DNA from 2 places in the Nocardioides ginsengisoli genome. Region 1 is predicted to be linked to the other one. Evidence: riboswitches for the same ligand, from Rfam matches in the RefSeq annotation. Region 1 holds a riboswitch; the other holds the start of a gene.

The links. Region 1 has a riboswitch for FMN ahead of AB4880_RS19695 (6,7-dimethyl-8-ribityllumazine synthase). Riboswitches for the same ligand answer to the same signal wherever they lie in the genome.
Region 2: another riboswitch for FMN. It lies ahead of ribD (bifunctional diaminohydroxyphosphoribosylaminopyrimidine deaminase/5-amino-6-(5-phosphoribosylamino)uracil reductase RibD); the one in region 1 lies ahead of AB4880_RS19695 (6,7-dimethyl-8-ribityllumazine synthase).

Annotation. Positions count from the first base shown of each region.
Region 1 covers NZ_BAABAC010000037.1:218,894-229,614, reverse strand. The annotation lists gene AB4880_RS19710 (SIS domain-containing protein) at 1-445, shown strand, start outside; gene AB4880_RS19705 (acyltransferase family protein) at 505-1,638, shown strand; gene AB4880_RS19700 (DUF808 domain-containing protein) at 1,674-2,639, shown strand; gene AB4880_RS19695 (6,7-dimethyl-8-ribityllumazine synthase) at 2,650-3,078, opposite strand; FMN riboswitch at 3,131-3,295, opposite strand; gene AB4880_RS19690 (class I SAM-dependent methyltransferase) at 3,329-3,931, opposite strand; gene AB4880_RS19685 (hypothetical protein) at 3,991-4,545, shown strand; gene AB4880_RS19680 (YcnI family copper-binding membrane protein) at 4,613-5,338, shown strand; gene AB4880_RS19675 (copper resistance CopC/CopD family protein) at 5,342-6,991, shown strand; gene AB4880_RS19670 (SCO4651 family lipoprotein) at 6,978-7,613, opposite strand; gene AB4880_RS19665 (hypothetical protein) at 7,640-7,840, opposite strand; gene AB4880_RS19660 (DUF8832 domain-containing protein) at 7,864-8,736, opposite strand; gene AB4880_RS19655 (calcium:cation antiporter) at 8,733-9,818, opposite strand; gene AB4880_RS19650 (TIGR03960 family B12-binding radical SAM protein) at 9,897-10,721, shown strand, end outside.
Region 2 covers NZ_BAABAC010000039.1:25,565-36,285, reverse strand. The annotation lists gene AB4880_RS20315 (acyl-CoA dehydrogenase family protein) at 1-967, shown strand, start outside; gene AB4880_RS20310 (FAS1-like dehydratase domain-containing protein) at 964-1,542, shown strand; gene AB4880_RS20305 (Zn-ribbon domain-containing OB-fold protein) at 1,539-1,928, shown strand; gene AB4880_RS20300 (MaoC family dehydratase) at 1,925-2,314, shown strand; gene AB4880_RS20295 (lipid-transfer protein) at 2,311-3,483, shown strand; gene AB4880_RS20290 (cupin domain-containing protein) at 3,518-4,012, opposite strand; gene AB4880_RS20285 (hypothetical protein) at 4,034-4,177, opposite strand; FMN riboswitch at 4,265-4,394, shown strand; gene ribD (bifunctional diaminohydroxyphosphoribosylaminopyrimidine deaminase/5-amino-6-(5-phosphoribosylamino)uracil reductase RibD) at 4,528-5,544, shown strand; gene AB4880_RS20275 (riboflavin synthase) at 5,544-6,152, shown strand; gene AB4880_RS20270 (bifunctional 3,4-dihydroxy-2-butanone-4-phosphate synthase/GTP cyclohydrolase II) at 6,149-7,441, shown strand; gene ribH (6,7-dimethyl-8-ribityllumazine synthase) at 7,443-7,931, shown strand; gene AB4880_RS20260 (phosphoribosyl-ATP diphosphatase) at 7,977-8,240, shown strand; gene hisG (ATP phosphoribosyltransferase) at 8,252-9,094, shown strand; gene AB4880_RS20250 (PH domain-containing protein) at 9,097-9,573, shown strand; gene AB4880_RS20245 (aldose 1-epimerase family protein) at 9,643-10,554, opposite strand; gene AB4880_RS20240 (uridine kinase family protein) at 10,565-10,721, opposite strand, start outside.

The DNA.
Region 1 (10,721 bases):
CATCTCGATCAACCCCGCCAAGATGCTGGCCATCTCGCTCGCCGACGCCAACCCGCTGCTGTGGGGCGGGTCCGTCCTCGCCGCCCGCGCGGCCCGTCGCGTGGCCGAGTCGATCCGCCGTACGTCGGGGCGCGCGGCGCTCGCCGGCGACGCCGAGCACCTGTTGCCCGTCATCGAGGCGGCCCGGGCGCGCAACGTCTTCGCCGACCCGTTCGCCGACGACACGGGCGACCGCCGTCCCGTGCTCGTCATCCTCGACGACGGCGTCGACGACCCGGTCGCGCGCGACCAGCGGATCCGGCTCGAGGAGGCCGCGCGCGGGCACGACGTCCGCATCGAGCACGTGTCGTCGGAGGCTGTCGGCGAGGTCGGCCGGTATGCGTCGCTGCTGCTCAGCGGCACCTACGCGGCCGAGTACCTGAGGCTGGGGCTCGTCGCCGACTGACCCCCCGCGGGTTGTCTGACACTTGGACTTCTCACCGCGCTCCCGGGTACCAAGGAGTGATGCCCTCCTCAGTGCGGACGACTCGGGACCCCTGGCTGGACAACGCGAAGATGGGACTCATCGTCCTCGTCGTGCTCGGCCACACGTGGGCGCTGCTGCCCTTCGACGGTCCGGTCGGCCACCTCTACGACTTCATCTACCTGTGGCACATGCCGGCGTTCATCCTGCTGTCCGGCTACCTCTCGCGCAGCTTCGCCTACAGCCCGGCGCGGCTGTGGCAGCTGGTCACCATGCTGCTCGTGCCGTACGTCCTCTTCGAGGGCGCGCTCGGCTGGTTCCGCCTGCACGTGGGAGGGGAGCGGCTCAGCGATCTGTGGACCGACCCGCACTTCCCGATGTGGTACCTCCTCGCCCTCGTCGTGTGGCGTCTCGCCACCCCGGCGTTCCGCAGGTTGGCCGCCTTCGGCGGCGCCGCGAGCGCGATCGTGGTCGCGCTCGGGATCAGCGTCGCGAGCGGCTTCCTCGAGGGCGACTGGATGTCGCTGATGGACCTGCCGCGGATCCTCGGCTTCCTGCCGTTCTTCGTGATCGGCCTGACGCTCACCCCGGACCGGCTGGAGTGGCTGCGCGGCCGGACGCCCGCCGTACCGCGGGTCCTGGGCGTCGCGACCTTCTGCGTCGTCGCGCTGCTCGCGCTCACCCTCGAGGACTGGGCACAGCGTCCCTACGTCTACTACCGCCCGTTCACGCTGCTCGGCGACGGTGACCTGACCGCGATCACGACCCGGCTGATGGTCATCGCGGTCGGCGTGGCCGGCGCCTTCGCGTGGCTGGCGGTGACGCCGCGCGTCGGCGGCTGGTTCACCGCGATGGGCTCGGCGACGATGGTCGTCTACGTCTTCCACGGCTTCGCCGTGAAGGGCCTCGCCTACGCCGGCTTCGGCTCGTGGTTCGACGGCCGGATCTGGCTGGGCATCCTCGCCGGCCTGGTCTGCGGCCTCGCCATCGCGCTCGGCCTGGCCGCGCCGCCCGTACGACGGCTGCTCGAGCACGTCGTCGACCCGTTCGGCATCGCGCAGCGCCGGGTGCGGGAGGCGGTCCGCCTCGCCGCGGTGGCGGAGACGCCCCTGGAGGCGCCGATCCCGGCCGCGGCCGAGGCGGTGGAGGCGGAGCCCGTCACCTCCGGCCGGTAGCCTTCGGGCATGCCCTCCACCTCGGACCGCCACCGGTGAGCGCCGGTCTCTTCGGCCTCCTCGACGACGTCGCCGCGATCGCGAAGATGGCCGCCGCGTCGATCGACGACGTCGGCGCCGCCGCGGGCCGTGCGACGACGAAGGCCGCGGGCGTCGTGGTCGACGACACCGCGGTGACACCGCAGTACGTCCACGGCGTGGCCGCCGAGCGCGAGCTGCCGATCGTGAAGCAGATCGCGATCGGCTCGATCCGCAACAAGCTGCTCATCATCTTGCCGGCGGCGCTGCTGCTCAGCCAGTTCCTGCCCGACCTGCTGCCGATCATCCTCATGGCGGGAGGCACCTTCCTCGCCTACGAGGGCGCGCACAAGGTGTGGCACATGCTGTCCGGCCACGCCGAGCACGGCGAGCCGGTCGCCGAGATCAGCCCCGAGGCGGAGAAGCAGATGGTCTCCGGCGCGATCCGGACCGACCTCATCCTGTCGGCCGAGATCATGGTCATCGCGCTCGACGAGGTGGCCAGCGAGAGCTTCTGGGCGCGGCTGGCGATCCTCGTCATCGTCGCGATCGTCATCACCGTCGCGGTCTACGGCGTGGTCGCGCTCATCGTGAAGATGGACGACACCGGCCTGCTCCTCGCCCAGCGCCCCTCCGCGATCGCGCAGAGGGTCGGGCGCGGCCTGGTCGCGGCGATGCCCCGCCTGCTGTCGATCATCTCCGTCGTCGGCACGGTCGCCATGCTCTGGGTCGGCGGGCACATCCTTCTCGTCAACGTCCACGAGGTCGGCTGGTGGGACGCGCCCTATGCGTGGGTGCACGACATCGAGCACGACATCAAGCATGCGATCCACGGCTTCCTCGGCGGCGTCCTCGCCTGGCTGGCGAACACCGGCATCTCGGCCGTGATCGGGCTCGTCGTCGGCTCGATCGTGGTCCTCGTCGTGCGGCTGCTGCCGTTCACCGGCGACAAGGACCCGATCGAGCGCTACGACGCGGCCTGAGCCCCCCGGCCTAGACGGTCGCCAGCTTGACCGTCGCATCGAGCGCGGCGGCGAGCTCGCGGCCCTTGGTCTCGAAGTGCCGGCGGAAGTACGACGTGTGCTCGTCGTGCTCGTGGAAGTGGTGCGGCGTCAGCACCGCCGAGAACACGGGGACGTCGGTCTCCAGCTGGATCCGCATCAGCGCGTCGACGACCGAGCCGGCGACGAAGTCGTGGCGGTAGATCCCGCCGTCGACGACGAGCGCCGCCGCGGCGACGCCGGCGTAGCGGCCCGAGCAGGCGAGCCGCCGTACCTGCAGCGGGATCTCGAAGGCACCGGGGACCTGGACCACCTCGACGCCGTACCCGCGGAGCTCGAGCTCGGTCTTGAAGGTGTCGACGGCGACGTCGACGATGTCGGCGTGCCAGCGGGCCGCGACGATGGCGACGGTGGGTGACATGGGCTCTCCTCGTTGCGTGTCACCCAGGGCGTGACGACGCGCGCGGGGCCCGTCGCGTTCTCTTCCATCCGGACTGTGACCGTCGGCTCCGGAGTCGCACCGGATCTGCTGTCCCACTCCGGCCGTGCCGGGCTGGCGCTCGCGGGCTCGTCCGCCCCGGATCGGCCGGGACGTCCATACCGCCGGTGGGGATTTCCACCCCGCCCTGAGAACGTACGACGTCAGCGTAGTGGGCGCCTGCGAGGAGTCGTCACGGGTCTCGCGTCGCGGAGCAGATGAGCAGCTCGTCGCCTTCGAGGGCCCAGACCCGGTGTCGCCCCAACGTCAGCCCGTACGGCGCGAGCGCCGCGGCCACCTGCTCGACCGTGCGGTAGTCGTCGTGGCGGCGCTCGAAGTCGCGCCGCGTCTCCTGGGCGTCCGGCGCGGGGCCGAAGGTGGCGGTGACCAGGTGGCCGCCGGGGCGCAGGACGCGTCGCCACTCCGCGAAGGCGGCGGCGGGGTCGGGGAGCAGGTGGAGGGCCGTGACGCAGGTGAGCAGGTCGGCGCTGCCGTCGGGGAGGGGCAGCCCGGCCGCGTCGGCCAGGACGAGGGCGACGTCCGGCGGGAGCGCGGCGCGGGCGACGCGCAGCATGCCGGGGGAGCGGTCGACGCCGACGCGTTCCCCTCGCCAGACCGGGGTGAGGGCGCGGAGCATCAGGCCGGTGCCGGTCGCAACGTCGACGGCGAGACCCGTCAAGGGTCCGGCAGCGAGGTCGGCAGCGATCACGTGGACCAGCTCGCGGTGCAGCGCGATCCGGTCGTAGGTGGCCGCGCGCGCGTCGTAGTGGCGCGTCACCGCCTCGTGGTGCTCCATCCGCCCATGATCGCCGACCGGAGCCCCGGACGTTCAGGGCTCACCAAGGGTCCGGCAAGATGTCACCCGTGCTGACCGTCCGCCGTACGCCGCGCGCCCGCGTGGCCGTGCCGGCGGCTCTGGGCGGCCTCGAGTCCGTGACGGCGCTCGTGCTGGCGCACGTGGCGGCCGGGGGAGAGCTCCCGGCGCCGTGGTGGCTGGCTGTCTTCGCCGGCCTCGTCTACGCCGCCGGCGGGCTCGTCCTGCGTCACCAGGTGAGCATCCGGGTGATGCTCCCGGTGCTGCTCGCCGCGCAGCTGCTGGGCCACGCCTGGCTGGTCACCCTCGCGCCCCACGCCCACCCCGGCCACGCCCACGAGAGCGCGGCCCTGCTCGGCCTGACGCCGGTCATGCTCGCCGCACATGTGGTGGCGGCCCTGGTCACCGGGACGATGTGGGCGCTGCGGCGACGCGCTGTCGACGTCCTGCTGGACTGGAGTGACGACGGCGTGCTGCCGGCGCCCTTCCTGCGCCCGCAGCGCGCGTACGCCGGCACGACTGCGCGAACCCCGCGCGAGCACCGCGCCCTCGCACCCACCCGTGGCCCGCCCGCGCGCCTGCCGGCGATCGCCTGACTCCCCAGGGAGACGGGCGGTCCGCCGCTGCCCGCCTCCCACCAAGCCAGAGTCAGAAGAGAGAACCATGCAGATCCGACGCTTCACCCTGCCCACCCTCGGCGCCACCGCCGCCCTCGGGATCGTCGCCCTCACCGCCACCGCCGCGAGCGCCCACGTCAGCGTCTCGCCGGACACCACCGCGGCCGGTGCGTACGCCGTCCTGACGTTCAGCGTCCCGCACGGCTGCGAGGGCTCGCCGACGACGAAGATCGCGATCCAGGTCCCCGAGGAGATCACCTCGGTGACGCCCACGGTCAACCCGAACTGGGACGTCAAGAAGGTCACCGCCAAGCTCGCCCAGCCGATCAAGGACGAGGACGGCAACGAGATCACCGACCGCGTCTCGCAGGTCGTCTACACGGCGAAGACGCCGCTCGCCGACGGCTACCGCGACACCCTCGCGCTGTCGCTGCAGCTGCCGGCCAAGGAGGGCGAGAGCCTGCAGTTCCCCGTCCTGCAGACCTGCGTGAAGGGCCAGACCTCGTGGAACGAGACGGCCGCCGAGGGCCAGGACCCCGAGACGCTGCAGAACCCCGCGCCCACCGTGACGGTCACCGCCGCGACCGGTGAGGGCCACCACGGCGCCGTGGACCCGACGGCCGCCGCGGAGTCCGACGTGGCCGTCGCGCCGTCGTCCAACAAGACCGAGGGCGACAACGGCAACATGCTGGCCATCGGCGGGCTCGCGGTCGGCGCGGCCGGTCTCGGCATCGCGGTGATCGCCCTCGGTCGCACCCGCCCGAAGGCCTGATCCGTGCGGCGTGCGCCGGCGTTCGTCCTCGCCGTCCTGGTCGCCGTCCTGACGGTGGTCGGGGTGGCGGGACCGGCGTCGGCGCACGCCACGCTGGTGTCCACCGACCCGGCCGAGGGCGCCGTCCTGCCGACGGCCCCTGGCCAGGTCCGGTTCACGTTCGACGAGCCGGTCCAGCTCGTCCCCGACGGCCTGCTCGCGTTCGACGCCGAGGGCCGGCGGGTCGGGATCGACCCGTCCGCCAAGGGCGCCGTGGTGACCGGTCGCTTCACCGGCGACCTGGCGAACGGCACCTACGTCATCGCCTGGCGGGTGGTGTCGGCCGACGGCCACCCGATCGCCGGATCGCTGACCTTCCACGTCGGTGCGCCGAGCCCGAAGGTGGCGCCGCCGCAGCTCGGGCCGGCCGATCCGGGCGCGGTGCCGACGGTGCAGGCGATCGTCCAGGGCATCGACTACGTCGCGGTGCTGCTCGCCGGCGGCCTGGCGATCTTCCTCGGCTGGAACGCCCGCGGCGTCCGCCTCACCGATGACGTACGGCGACGCCTGGTGCGCGTGCTCCGCGGCAGCGCCCTCGTGGCGGTGGTCGCGGCCGCGATCGCCGTCCCCCTCGCGGGGGCCTATCAGCTCGGCTCCGGCCTGGGCGGCGTGTTCGACTCCGACGCGATCGACCCCAACCTGGTCCAGGGCGACCTGCAGATCCTGGCCCTCCAGGCGGCCGGTCTCGGTGTCGCGGCCTGGGCCGCGGGACGGCAGCGCTCCTCGCTCGTCGTCGACATGGTCACCGCGCTCGCGGTCTGGTCACCGGCACTCGTGGGCCACACCCGCGCCTACGAGCCGAGCATGCTCCTGGTCGTCACCGACGCCCTGCACCTCAGCGCCGGCGCGGTCTGGCTCGGGGGGCTCGTCGGCCTGGCCCTCACTCTGCGCTCGGTCTCCGGGCGCCCCAAGGACGCCGCCCTGCTGCTCACCCGGTTCTCCGCGGTCGCGGCCGGCCTGCTCGCCGCCCTTGCGCTCACCGGTGTGTTGATGGCGTGGCGGATCATCGGCTCCTGGTCGCGGCTGGTCGAAGAGACCTACGGCCGGCTGCTGCTCGTGAAGGTCGCGCTGGTGCTGGTGGTCGTCGCGATGGCCGCGCTCAACCGCTACCGGCTGCTGCCGCGCGTCACCGGCGACGGTGGGCACGACGAGCGGCGCCTGGCCGCGACGCTGGTCCGGCGCACGGTCGCGGCGGAGGCCGCCGTCCTGGTGGCGGTCCTGGGCGTCACCGGCTTCCTCACCCAGAAGCCGCCGGGGGGCGAGCCGCCCGCGCCGCCGAAGACCGCCGACACCGGCGTCGTCGCCGGCCAGGCCGGCACGGACCTCAAGGTGCTTGCCGTCCTCGACCCCGGCCCCGGCCTGCAGCGCAAGCTGATCGTGCAGGTGCAGAACCTCGCCGGCGACCCGCTCGACCTCTACGGCGCGCCGGCCGTCGCGCTGCGCTCGGCGAGCGTCGACCTCGGCGCCGTCCCGGTCGTGCCGTCCGGCGCCGGCACCTACACCGCCGACGTGGTCTTCCCGACCGCCGGCACGTGGGAGCTGCAGGTGAGCGTCCGGGTCGACGAGTTCACCAGCCCGGTGACGACGATCCGGCTGGACGTCAGGAGCCGCTGAGCTGGCTCGGGGTCACCGTGTCGGCCGCCGCGGGCACGGTGACCTTCACCGGTGCGCCGTAGTCGGAGTAGAGCTGGTCGGTGCTGGTCTTCTGGCCCTGGACGGTGAGCTCCTGGTGCATCTTCACCGGCCGGTCGTCGCCGTCGAGCCACATGTCGAAGGTCAGCGTCTCGGGCAGCATGCCGGTCGCCTCGGCGGGCAGGTGCAGGTTCTCGGCGTACTTCTTCGACGCCACCGTGACCCGATAGTGGTCGGTCTGCTGGCCGGCGACCTTCTCGGAGCCGACGAGGGTGACCTGCTCGGGGTCGCCGATGACGCGCAGCGCGTTCTCCGGGTCGGCCAGCGTGGCCAGCGACGCGAACGGGCTGCTGGCGACCTTCGGGTCCTTCGGGTCGATCTTCAGCCACTTGCCGGCGGGGATCGGGAGGCCGGCGACCTTGAGGTAGGCGATGCCGTCGGCGAGGACCGCCTCGACCTGCTGGGCGCTGCCGGGCGCGGTCGCCACGTGGGCGCGGACGCTGCCGCCGGCGTACGCCATCTCGCTGTTCATGGTGAGGTTCATGCCGGCCGCGTCGACGCTGGCCTTCACCTTGAACGAGCCGGCCTTCTTCTGCGCGGCCAGGATCGAGCGGTAGAAGTCGGCCTTGGTCAGCCCGCCGGCGATGCCGCTGCCGCCGTCGGTCGACGGGTGTCGCCGGTCGACGGCGTCCCCGTGCTCGGGCTCGAGGTCGACTGGCTGGTGGGCGACTTGTCGGCCTCCTTGCCCTGGTCGCCGCTGTTGCAGCCGGCCAGGAGCAGGGTCGAGGCCAGGACGGCGGCGACGGAGGTACGGGCGAGCTTGACGGTCATGAGGTGCTCCTCGATCGATCGGATCAGTCGGTGACGGCGGCGGTGACGGCGAGCTGGTGGAGCAGCCCGTCGACCCGCACCTGGACGAACAGCCGGTAGTCGCCCGCCTGCGTGAACGTGGTGTGGAAGGTGAGCACGGTGCCGTCCTTGGTGACCTCGGGGGCGCCGTAGGGGTGGACGTGGACGAAGCCGCGCGAGTCGACCGCGAAGCCGGTCAGGTGGGCGGCCGCGCCGAGATAGCTGCCGAGCGTGACCGGCTCGCCCTCGGGGTCGGTGATCGCGAGCCGCAGCCGGCCGTTGGGGTCGACCTTGCCGGGGGCGAGCAGGCGGGCCTCGACGACGCCGTCGGTGCCGGTGGCCGCGGTCTCGCCGCGGGGGACCGGCGTCTGGGTCGCCTTCCCTGCGACGGCAAGGGTGTGGCCGAGGACGAGCGGCCGCGACGCGCCCTTCGGGATGAACTCCGTGACCATCCGCCAGCGGCCGGGCGTGCCGAGGTCGACCTGGCCGCGCCAGGTGCCGTCGGCGCCGAGCGTCGGGTGGAGGTGGCGGAACTGGGAGAGGTCGTCGCGGACGACGTACAGGTGGAGCTCCTTGGTCTGCTCCAGCGTGTAGTCGCGCAGCGGGACGCCGTTCTCGCCCACGATCCGGAAGCTGATCGCGCCGGGGGCTTCGGCGCCGGGCAGCCGGACGTCGGTCATCCGGTAGCCACCGACGGCGTCCTTGGTGCCGTCGCCGACCGGGTTGCCGATCGGCTGGACCGGCGTGCCGCCGTCCTTGGCCGGGGTGAGGACGATCCGGTCGCCGCCGGCGCCGTCGGACGGCGCCTCGCCGGACCCGCAGGCGGCGAGCGCCAGCGCCAGGACGACGGCTCCCGTGGCCGCGGACGCTCGCCTCATGGCGCGACCGTCAGGAAGAGGAAGGCCGCCATCAGGACCAGGTGGACGACGCCGTTGAGCGGCTTCGCGCGTCCCGGGACGACGGTCAGCACGCCGACCACCGCGGACAGCAGGAGCAGTGCGAGCTGCAGCGGCGCGAGGCCGAGCTCGAGGGGGCCCTCGAGCCAGATCGAGGCGACCGCGATGGCCGGGATGGTGAGGCCGATCGACGCCATCGCCGAGCCGTAGGCGAGGTTGAGGCTGATCTGGGTCCGGTCGCGCTGTGCGGCGCGGACCGCGGCGATCGACTCGGGCAGCAGCACGAGGAGCGCGATCACGACGCCGACGGTGGCGGCGGGGAAGCCGAGCGCGGCGACGGCGTCCTCGATCGGGTACGACTCGACCTTCGCCAGGCCGACGACGGTGACCAGCGCGAGGACGAGCATCCCGACGCTGGTCCACGCCTCGCGGGTGCTGGGGCGGCCGGCGTGGGCGTCGACGTCCTCGTCCTTGACGGGCAGGAAGAAGTCGCGGTCGCGCACGGTCTGGGTGAACACGAACGCGCCGTACAGCGCGAGGGAGGCGACGGCCGCGAACGCCAGCTGCTGGCCGGTGAAGATCGGCCCCGGCTCGCTGACCGTGAAGGTCGGGACGACGAGGGTCAGGCCCGCGAGCGAGATGACGGTCGCCAACGCGGAGCCGGTGCCCTCGGCGTTGAACTCCGCCAGCCGGTGCCGGACCGCGCCGACGACGAGCGCCAGGCCGACGATGCCGTTGAGGGTGATCATCACCGCGGCGAAGACGGTGTCGCGGGCGAGCGTGGCGGTCTCGCCGCTGCCGGACGCCATCAGGGTGACGATCAGGCCGACCTCGATGACGGTGACCGCGACCGCGAGCAGCAGGGACCCGAAGGGCTCACCTACTTTGTGGGCGACGACCTCCGCGTGGTGGACGGCCGCCAGGACGGCGCCGACCAGCGCGATCCCGATCACGCTCGCCCAGAACGGGCCCGGGTGGCTGCCCCAGCTGACGGCCAGCACGATGGCGGCGAGAGGCGGCGCGAGCACCGTCCACCCGAGACGTCCGGTGGTGGAGGCGCTCATGGTGCCCGATCCTACGGGTGGGCCCTCACCACTCCGGCGATGCCGCCCGGACCGCCTTGCGCTCGTAGAATCGGCCCCATGTCCGTCGAGTCCGTCTTCCCCCGGCTTGAGCCGCACCTGCTGTCGGTGTCCAAGCCCATCCAGTACGTCGGCGGCGAGCTCAACATGGTCTCGAAGGACTGGGACGCCGCCGAGGTCCGCTGGGTGCTCATGTACCCCGACGCCTACGAGGTCGGCCTGCCCAACCAGGGCGTCCAGATCCTCTACGAGGTGCTCAACGAGCGCGAGTGGATCCTCGCCGAGCGCACCTACGCCGTCTGGCCCGACATGGAGAAGCTGCTGCGCGAGCAGCAGATCCCGCAGTTCACCGTCGACGCCCACCGCCCGGTCGGCGCCTTCGACCTGTTCGGCGTGAGCTTCTCGACCGAGCTCGGCTACACCAACCTGCTCAACGCGCTCGACCTGGCCGGCATCCCGCTGCACGCCGTCGACCGCACCGACGACCACCCCGTGGTGATCGCCGGCGGCCACGCGGCCTTCAACCCCGAGCCGATCTCCGACTTCGTCGACGCTGCGGTGCTGGGCGACGGCGAGGAGGTCGTGCTGAAGATCTCCGAGCTGGTGCGCGAGTGGAAGGGCGAGGGGCGCCCGGGCGGCCGGCTCGAGCTGCTGCGCCGGCTCGCCGTGTCGGGCTCGGTCTACGTGCCGCAGTTCTACGACGTGTCCTACGACGACAGCGGCGAGATCGCGGCCGTCGTACCGAATCACCCGGAGGCGCCCGACCGCGTCCGCAAGCACACGCTCATGGACCTCGACCAGTGGCCCTACCCGCGCAACCCGCTGGTGCCGCTCGCCGAGACGGTCCACGAGCGGTTCTCCGTGGAGATCTTCCGCGGCTGCACG
Region 2 (10,721 bases), on a different contig from region 1:
CGGCCACGGGCTCGGTGAGATCGAGCAGACCATCTTCGCCAACGAGGCGCAGTACGCCGACGTGCACCTGCCGTCGGTGACCCTGCAGACGGTCGGCCCGACGCTGATCCGCTACGGCACGCAGCTGCAGAAGGACATGTTCCTCTCGCGGATCCTCGCCGGCGACGTGCACTTCGCGATCGGCTACAGCGAGCCCGACGCCGGCACCGACCTCGCGTCGCTGCGCACCACGGCCCGGCGCGACGGCGACCACTACGTCGTCAACGGCCAGAAGATGTGGACCACCGGCGGGCACCAGGCCGACTACCTCTGGCTGGCCGTGCGGACCGACCCCGACGCCCCGAAGCACAAGGGCATCTCGATCCTCATCGTCGACACCTCGGACCCGGGCTACAGCTGGACGCCGATCATCACCGCCGACGGCTCGCACCACGTCAACGCGACGTACTTCAACGACGTGCGCGTCCCGGTCGAGATGCTCGTCGGCGAGGAGAACCAGGGCTGGAAGCTGATCACCACCCAGCTCAACCACGAGCGCGTCATGCTCGGCCCGGCCGGCCGGATCGAGGGCCTGCGCGACCGCGTCGTGCGCTGGGCCGACGCGGCCGGCGTCCGCGACCGTTCCGATGTGCGGGACCTGCTCGGCAAGGCCACCGCGATCTTCCGTATCAACGAGCTGCTCAACTGGGAGGTCGCGCGGGCCGCGGCCGCCGGCGAGATCAAGGTCGCCGACGCGTCCTCGTCGAAGGTGTTCGCCTCCGACCAGGTGCAGCACCTGCTCGCCGATCTGATCGCGCTCGTGCACCGGCACGGGGACGCGGGAGAAGAGGGGACGAAGGAGTTGCTCGACTATCTCGACGCGCAGGCCAAGCGGAACCTGGTGCTCACCTTCGGTGGCGGCGTCCAGGAGGTGCAGCGCGAGCTGATCGCGATGTTCGGCCTCGGCCTGCCGCGGGTGCCGCGATGAGCGCCGACACGACCGTGTCCCAGGAGCTGGTCCCGGCCGACGTGCACGAGCACGTGCTGGCCGAGGCGGAGCGGATCAAGGGCTGGGGCGAGGCCGCTGAGCGGTTCGCGCGCGACGAGGTCAACCAGCCGACCATCAACAACTGGCTCGAGGCGATGGGCGTCGACAACCCGCGGTTCACCGCGGGCGAGGCGCCGCCGTCGATGGCGCAGGTCTGGACGATGTACGGACTCGGCGGCAAGCCGTCGCAGGACGACCCGCTGCACTCGATGATGCGGGTGCTGACCGACGCCGGCTTCACCGCCGTCCTCGGCACCAACTGCGAGCAGTCCTACGAGCGCTACCTGAAGGTGGGGGAGCAGTTGCGCGTCACCACCGCGCTCGACTCCGTCGTCGGCCCGAAGGCCACCGGCATGGGCGTCGGCTACTTCGTCACCTCGCGCAACACCTGGTACGTCGAGCACCCCGACGGCTCCAGCGAGAAGGTCGCGACGATGCTCTTCCGCGTCCTCAAGTTCATCCCGAAGGCGACCGAGGGAGCCACGCGAGCACAGGCCAAGGAGGCGCAGGCATGAGCGGCCCGGTGCGGCCGGTCGTCAGCCGCGACAACGCCTACTTCTTCGAGGGGACGGCGGCCCGCGAGCTGCGCATCCAGAAGTGCAACGCCTGCGGCGTGCTGCGCCACCCGCCCGGCCCGGCCTGCCCGGACTGCGGCGCGTTCGACCGCGGCTACGTGGTCGCCGCCGGCACCGGCACGGTGTTCTCCTACCTCGTGCACCACGCCCCGCAGGTGCCCGGCAAGGAACTGCCGCTCGTCATCGCCCTGCTCGACCTCGACGAGGGCGTGCGGATGGTGGCCGAGGTGACCGAGCCGGTCGAGATCGGCGACCGCCTGCAGGTGGGCTGGAACGTGATCGACGACGACCTGACCCTCCCGATCTGGACGAAGGTGGAACGATGAGCGCGCAGCTGAAGGTGGGCGACCGGCTCCCGCAGTGGACGCTGCCGATCACGCCGACGCTCGTGGTGTCGACGGCGATCGCGACCCGCGACTTCCAGGACGTGCACCACGACCGGGACATCGCGCAGGCCGCCGGGTCGAAGGACATCTTCGTCAACATCCTCACCTCGACGGCGCTCTGCGAGCGCTATGTCACCGACTGGGCCGGCCCGGACGTGCAGATCCAGGGGATCTCGATCCGGCTCGGCGCCCCGGCGTACCCCTACGACAGCTTCACCTTCACCGGTGAGGTGACCGCGGTCGAGGACGGCACGGCGACGATCAAGGTGGTGGGCGCGGTCTCTCTCGGCGACCACGTCATCGGAACGGTACGGGTGGCGGCATGACCGAGCGCACCCTCTCCGGCAAGGCCGCGATCGCGGGCATCGGCGCCACCGAGTTCTCCAAGGAGTCCGGTCGCTCCGAGCTCCAGTTGTCCGTCGAGGCGGTCCGGCACGCCCTCGCCGACTGCGGTCTCACGCCCGCGGACGTCGACGGGCTCGTCACGTTCACGATGGACACCTCGTCCGAGATCGCCGTCGCGCGCGAGCTCGGCATCCCCGAGCTGCGCTTCTTCAGCCGGATCAACTACGGCGGCGGCGCGGCCTGCGCCACGGTCCAGCAGGCCGCGATGGCCGTCGCCACCGGCGTCGCCGACGTCGTCGTCGCCTACCGCGGCTTCAACGAGCGCTCCGGCGACCGCTTCGGGCAGGTCTCGACGTGGGCGGCCGCCCAGGTCAACACCAACGGCCTCGACAACGCCTGGACCTATCCGCTCGGCCTCTCCACGCCGGCCGCGACGGTCGCCATGCAGGCCCGTCGCTACATGCACGAGTACGGCGCCACGTCCGAGGACTTCGGCCGGGTCGCGGTCGCCGACCGCCGACACGCGGCCACCAACCCGGCCGCCTTCTTCTACGGCAAGCCGATCACCCTCGAGGACCACCAGGCCTCGCGGATGATCGCCGACCCGCTGCACCTGCTCGACTGCTGCCAGGAGTCCGACGGCGCGGTGGCCCTGGTCATCGTCTCCGCCGAGCGGGCCCGCGACCTGGCGCAGCGGCCGGCGTACATCGCGGCGGCGGCGCAGGGCTCGGGCAAGGACCAGTTCGTGATGACGTCGTACTACCGCGACGACATCGGCATCCCGGAGATCGGGGTCGTCGGCCGCGAGCTGTGGAAGCAGTCGGGGCTCACGCCCGCCGACATGCCGATGGCGATCCTCTACGACCACTTCACGCCGTACGTGCTCATGCAGCTGGAGGAGCTCGGCTTCTGCGGCCGCGGCGAGGCCAAGGACTTCGTCAAGGACGGCGCCATCGAGGTCGGCGGCCGGCTGCCGGTCAACACCCACGGCGGCCAGCTCGGCGAGGCCTACATCCACGGCATGAACGGCATCGCGGAGGGCGTGCGCCAGATCCGCGGCAGCTCGGTCAACCCGGTCGCGGACGCCGCGCACGTGCTGGTCACCGCCGGCACGGGCGTGCCGACGAGCGGGCTGATCCTCAGCGCCTGAGGGAGCGCGCACGACCGTCTGGGTCGGGGAGCGGTCAGCTCTCCTCGACCCAGACGTTGTCGTGCTCGCGCATGAACGCGTCGTACTCCTCCGGCGTCCACTGCTCGCCGCGCGCGAGCCGGTCGAGCCCCTCGAAGTAGGGCTCCCGCGGCGCGCCGGGCGCGAAGTGCAGCAGCATCGTGGCCGGCGCCCCGGACTCGTTGCGGAAGCCGTGCAGGCCGCCCGGCGGCACGTGCAGGAAGTCGCCGGCGCGCGCCGTCGTCCAGTCGTCGCCGGTGTAGATCCGCACCTCGCCGTCGAGGACGTAGAAGGACTCCGACATGGTCCGGTGGAAGTGCGGGCCCGGGCCGCTCACGGCCTCGGAGAACTCCCAGCGGTAGAGGCCGAACAGGCCGCCGGTGGCCTCACCGCGGGCCAGGTAGTGGACCCGGTTGCCGTTGGGATAGACGAGGTCGGGCTCGGACGTGCCCGGCCGCACCCAGGCCGAGATCTCGCCGTCGCCGTCGTACAGGGGCGGGGGATACGACATGGCCGCCACCCTACGGCGGGCTCACTCCGGCTTCTGGTTGTTTCCCAGCCCCACGCCGAGCGCGACGCCGAGCAGCAGCCCGAGGATGAGCAGGAAGAAGCGATCGGTCGCGAACCAGAACACCACGCCGCCGAGCGAGCAGACTCCGAGCGCGAGCCAGTTCATGCTTCGACGGTAGCGCGCATTCCCGTCCCGGTGACCGGGCCCACATCCCGCCCCGCGCCCGGGTGTGTCACCATGGTCGGCAAGAGCTCGCGTGCTCTGGGGTCGGTGAAAATCCGAACCGGCGGTGAAAGTCCGCGACCCGATCGCAGCCAGTGATCGGTTGACCAGGTGGGATTCCTGGACCGACGGTCAAAGTCCGGATGGGAAGCGCACGCACGAGCGTCCGACGGACGAGCCGGCCCAGCACGGCGAGACCGCCGGACGGTCCGCCAGCCCGTCGCCAGCCCCGGAGTCCGCATCCAGGACGACGAGAGGCAGCCGTGGCGCAGACCATCACCGAGGACGACGCGATGCGTCGCGCCATCGCCCTGGCCGCGACCCCCGGTGTCCCGCTCCACCCCAACCCGCGGGTCGGCTGCGTGCTGCTCGCGCCCGACGGAACCGTCGTGGGCGAGGGCTACCACCACGGAGCCGGCACGCCGCACGCCGAGGTCGAGGCGCTGGCCGTCGCGGGCGAGGCGGCACGCGGCGCGACCGCGATCGTCACGCTCGAGCCGTGCAACCACACCGGCCGCACCGGCCCGTGCGCGCAGGCCCTCATCGCCGCCGGCGTACGACGGGTGGTCGTCGCCCAGCGCGATCCCAACCCGCTCGCCAGCGGCGGCGCCGAGACCCTGCGCGCCGCGGGCCTCGAGGTCGAGACCGGCCTGCTCGCCGAGGAGTCCGAGGCGGTCAACCCGGCCTGGACGTTCGCCCACCGCCACGGCCGCCCGTTCGTCACCTGGAAGTTCGCGGCGACCCTCGACGGGCGCAGCGCCGCCGCCGACGGCACCTCCCGCTGGGTCTCGTCGCTGCCCGCGCGCCGCGACACCCACCGGCTCCGCGCGCTGTCCGACACCATGCTGGTCGGCACCAACACGGTCGACGTCGACGACCCCCAGCTGACCGTCCGCGACGACGACGACCGACCGGTCGCCGCCCAGCCGCTGCGGGTGGTGATGGGGGAGCGCGACCTCCCGGCCGACCGCCGGATCTTCGACGACGCGGCGCCGTCGCTCCACCTGCGCACCCGCGACCCCGAGCAGGCGCTGCGGACGCTCTACACCGAGCACGACCGCCACCACGTCTTCCTGGAGGGCGGCCCGACGCTGGCCGCGTCCTTCCTCGGCGCCGGCCTCGTCGACGAGGTCGTCACCTATGTCGCCCCGATGCTGCTCGGCGCCGGTCGCTCGGCCGTCGGCGACCTCGGAATCCCCACCATCGCGGACGCGTTCCGACTCGAGCTGCTCGACACCACCGTCGTCGGCTCGGGCCCGGAGGCCAACGTCCGGCTGACCCTGCGCCCCACCCTGAGAGGAACCCACTGATGTTCACCGGCATCGTCGAGGAGCTCGGCACCGTCACCGCCGTCGAGGACCAGGGGGACGCCATCCGGCTCACCATCGCCTCCGACATCACCCTGTCCGACGCCGGCCTCGGTGACTCGATCGCGGTCAACGGCTGCTGCCTGACCGTCGCCGAGCGCACCGACGGCACCTGGACCGCGGACGTGATGGCCGAGACGCTCGCCAAGACGAGCATCGGCGGGCTCGCCGTCGGCGACCGGGTCAACCTCGAGCGCGCGGTCACCGCGGAGAAGCGGCTCGGCGGCCACGTCGTCCAGGGCCACGTCGACGCCGTCGGCGAGGTCGTCGCCCGGACGCCCAGCGAGCACTGGGAGATCGTCGAGATCGCGATGCCCGCCGACCTCGGCAGGTACCTCGTCGACAAGGGCTCGATCACCGTCGACGGCACCTCCCTCACCGTCGTCGAGGCCGGCGACAGCACGTTCACCGTCAGCCTCATCCCCGAGACCCTGGCCCGCACCACGCTCGGCTTCCGGGCGCCCGGGGACAAGGTCAACCTCGAGGTCGACGTCATCGCCAAGCACGTGGAGAAGCTCGTGCGGGCCTACACCAAGGAGAGCAAGGCATGAGCGGCACGGATCACCCGGGCGGCACGGGCAGCAAGGTCCGCCTCGACGACGTCGAGCGGGCGATCGCCGACATCGCCGCGGGCCGGGCGGTCGTGGTCGTCGACGACGAGGACCGCGAGAACGAGGGCGACATCATCTTCGCCGCCAGCAAGGCGACCCCGGAGCTGATGGCGTTCACCATCCGCTACTCCAGCGGCGTGATCTGCGCGCCGATGCCGGGCGCGATGCTCGACCGGCTCGAGATCCCGCTGATGACCCCGCACAACCGCGACGCCTACCGCACGGCGTACACGATCTCGGTCGACGCCCGCGACGGCGTCAGCACCGGCATCTCCGCGGCCGACCGCGCCCACACGGTGCGGGTCCTGGCCGACTCGGCCACCGAGCCGTGGGAGCTCACCCGCCCCGGGCACGTCTTCCCGCTGCGCTACCGCGAGGGCGGCGTCCTGGTGCGTCGCGGCCACACCGAGGCCGCCGTCGACCTGTGCCGGCTCGCGGGCCTCACGCCGACCGGCGTCCTGGTCGAGGTCGTCAACGACGACGGCACCATGAAGCGCGCGCCCGAGCTGCGTGCGTTCGCCGACGAGCACGGCCTGGCGATGATCTCCATCGAGGACCTGGTCCGCTACCGCCGCCGCGTCGAGACCCACGTGGTTCGCGAGGCCGAGACCCGGCTGCCCACCGCCCACGGCGACTTCACCGCGATCGGCTACACGATCACCGTCGACGGCGGCGAGCACGTCGCGCTCGTCTACGGCGACCCGGCGGCGCTCGCCGACGGCGGCCCGGTGCTGACGCGGGTCCACTCCGAGTGCCTGACCGGCGACGTCTTCGGGTCGAGCCGCTGCGACTGCGGCCCCCAGCTCAACGAGGCGATGGACCGGATCGTCGAGGAGGGCAGCGGCGTCGTCGTCTACCTCCGCGGCCACGAGGGCCGGGGCATCGGCCTGGTCGCCAAGCTGCAGGCCTATCAGCTGCAGGACGGCGGCCGCGACACCGTCGACGCCAACCTCGACCTGGGCCTGCCCGCCGACGCCCGCCACTACGGCGCCGCCACCCAGATCCTCAAGGATCTCGGCGTGAGCGAGGTGCGGCTGCTCACCAACAACCCCGACAAGGTGGCCTCGCTCGAGGACTACGGCATCACCGTCACCGAGCGGGTCCCGCTGACGCCCCACCCCAACGGCCACAACCTCGCCTACCTGCTGACCAAGCGCGACCGGATGGGCCACGATCTCCCTGACCTCGACCCCGACCTGGTCCAGGCCGACCTCGAAGGAGCCAACTGACATGGCCGGACACGGCGCCCCCGACATCGCCCCCGTCGACTGCCACGACCTCCGGGTCGCGGTCGTCGCGGCGAGCTGGCACACCCAGGTGATGGACGGCCTCATCGCCGGCGCGCAGCGCGCGTTCGTCGACCACAAGATCGAGGCGCCCGTCGTGGTCCGGGTGCCCGGGACCTTCGAGCTGCCGGTGACCGCGGCGGCCCTCGCGCCGTCGTACGACGCCGTGATCGCGCTCGGTGTGGTCATTCGCGGCGGCACGCCGCACTTCGAGTACGTCTGCAGCGCCGCCACCGACGGACTCACCCGCGTCTCGCTCGACCACCACATCCCGATCGGCTTCGGGGTGCTGACGTGCGACGACGAGCAGCAGGCCCTCGACCGCGCCGGGCTCGACGGCTCGCGCGAGGACAAGGGCTACGAAGCGGCGTCGGCCGCGCTGCAGACCGCGGTCACGCTCAAGCGCATCCGCTCGCGCGGCTACGCGGGTTGAGACCGGTGGGGGTCGGCCTGCGCCGACGCCGTAGGCTGACCCCCTGTGAAGACGTTCGACGAGCTGTTCGCAGAGCTCAGCGAGAAGGCACAGACGCGGCCCGAGGGGTCCGGCACCGTCCGGGCGCTCGACGCCGGCGTCCATGCGATCGGCAAGAAGCTGATCGAGGAGGCCGCTGAGTCCTGGATGGCCGCCGAGCATGAGGGCAAGGAAGCCACGGCTCTGGAGATCAGCCAGCTGCTGTACCACGCCCAGGTCCTCATGATCGCGAGCGGACTCTCGCTCGAGGACGTCTACTCACACCTGTAGAGGGGAAACCCATGCTCAAGATCGCCGTCCCCAACAAGGGGGCCCTCTCCGAGTCCGCGTCCGCCATGCTCCGCGAGGCGGGCTACGCGCAGCGCTCGGAGTCCAAGCAGCTCACCAAGATCGACCCCGACAACGACGTCGAGTTCTTCTACCTGCGCCCGCGCGACATCGCGCTGTACGTCGGGGAGGGCACGCTCGACGCCGGCATCACCGGCCGCGACCTGCTCCTCGACTCGCGCTCGACCGCGGTCGAGTCGCTGACCCTCGGCTTCGGCCGCTCGAAGTTCCGCTTCGCCGCGCGCCCGGGCACGGCCACCGACGCCGGTGACCTGGCGGGCAAGCGGATCGCGACGTCCTACGACGGCGTGGTCAAGCGCTACCTCGCCGAGAAGGGCATCGACGCGACCGTCGTCCGCCTCGACGGCGCGGTCGAGACGAGCATCCAGCTCGGCGTCGCCGACGTGATCGCCGATGTCGTCGAGACCGGCAGCACGCTGCGCAACGCCGGGCTCGAGGTCTTCGGCGAGGTCATCCTCGAGTCGGAGGGCGTGATGATCACCCGCGCCGACGCCGACCCGAGCGCCCTCGAGGTCTTCACCCGCCGGCTGCAGGGCGTCCTCGTCGCTCGCGCCTACGTGATGATGGACTACGACATCCGCGCCGAGAAGGTCGAGCAGGCGATCGCGCTGACGCCGGGCATCGAGAGCCCCACCGTCAGCCCGCTTCATCGGGAGGGCTGGGTCGCCGTCCGCTCGATGGTGCAGCGCTCGTCGGCCCAGCGCGTGATGGACGAGCTGTTCGCCCTGGGCGCCCGCGCGATCCTCACCACCGACATCCACGCCTGCCGGCTCTGAGCATGGCCGAGCAGCCCGAGCAGCCTGAGGTGCCCACCCTGCCGCGGACCTGGCGTCCGTTCGGCCCGCGGATGGCGGCGGCTGTGTTCGCCGTCATCCTGGTGGGCGCGTTCGTGTGGCTGTGGGTGCGCTTCGACGACGCCACCAAGGCGTCGGTCAACGTCTACGAGCGCGGCACGGTCATCTTCTTCATCGGCCTCGGCCTCGCGCTGCTCAACGGCCTGGCCCGCTCGCGCGTCGTCGCCCGCCCCGACGGGCTGGTCGTCGTCAACGGCTATCGCAAGCGGACCTTCGCCTGGGCGGAGGTCGGCACCGTCCGGATGCCGCGCGGCGCCCCGTGGCCCTACCTCCTGCAGGTCGTCGACGGCGAGGAGGAGCGGATCTCGCTGCTCGGCATCCAGTCCTCCGACGGCGCCCGCGCCGCGACCGCCGTACGGGAGCTGAAGGCGATCGTCGCCGCCCACCGTCCGCCGAAGTAGCACCCTTCCGGCGCCGAGGTTGCACGCTTCCGGCGTCGAGCGGTGTGCCACCTCGGTGCGGGAACCCTGCTACTTCGGCGGGGGGAGGGCACGGACGCCCCAGCTCGCCGCGTACGTCGCCCGGGGCTCGAGCACCACGAGGTCCTCGCCCGAGTTGAACGCGTCCGGGGGAGCGGTCATCGGCTCGACCGCCACGCTCACCCGCGGGGTGGCGGTGTCGTCGGCGGTGTAGACCTGCAGCCAGCGGTGGTGCTCGTCGACCCACAGCGCCACCCCGGAGTCGCCGGCCTCACCGGCGCGCAGCGTGACCGTCGTCCGGCCCGAGGAATCGCGGTCGAGGTCGGTGTAGGCGTGGTTGAGTACGGCGTCCCCGATCGGCGCCGCGGTGACGAAGGCGTCGCCGGGTTCGCGGCCGACCGGCAGCAGCCGCTCGTCGTCGGTGACCAGGCGGATGTGGGCGGGCAGGGTCAGCGTCCAGTCGTCGCACGGCCCGCCACCGGCCCGCAGATAGGGATGCGCCCCCGACGCGTACGGCGCCGCCGCGTCCGCGAGGTTGGTCGCGGCCTGGGTGACGGTCAGCCCGTCCGCGCCCAGTGCATAGGTGACGGTGAGCGCCAGCGCCCACGGATAGCCGGTCTGCGCGGGCAGGAAGTACGACAGCTCCACGCGGTCGGCGCTCGCCGACACGAGCGACCAGGACGCCCAGCGCACCAGTCCGTGCGAGGCGTTGCCCCGCTTCGGCTCGGTCAGCGCGAGCTGCTGCGTGGCGCCGCCGAACTCGTAGCGCCCGTCGCGGATCCGGTTCGGCCACGGCATGAGCAGCTGCCCGCGTCCGGCCGACGGCATCGCGTCCTCGGCGAAGCCGTCGACGAGCTCGCGGCCGTCGTACGTCAGCGACCGCAGCGCGCCGCAGCCCTGGGTCACGACGGCGCGGTAGCCGTGGGCCGAGAGGACGTACTGCTCACCGGTGGGCGCGGTCACGACGCCCACCTTAGGTGCGGATGACCAGGTCGGCCCACGCCCGCGTGTCCTCGCGCGCGTGCAGCGCGGCCTCGTCGGCGAGCCAGTCGTCCCAGTGCGGGCGCATCTCCTCGCCGTCGCGGTCCAGCCACCGCGCCAGCCGTACGGCGAGCGGCGCCTCCACCCAC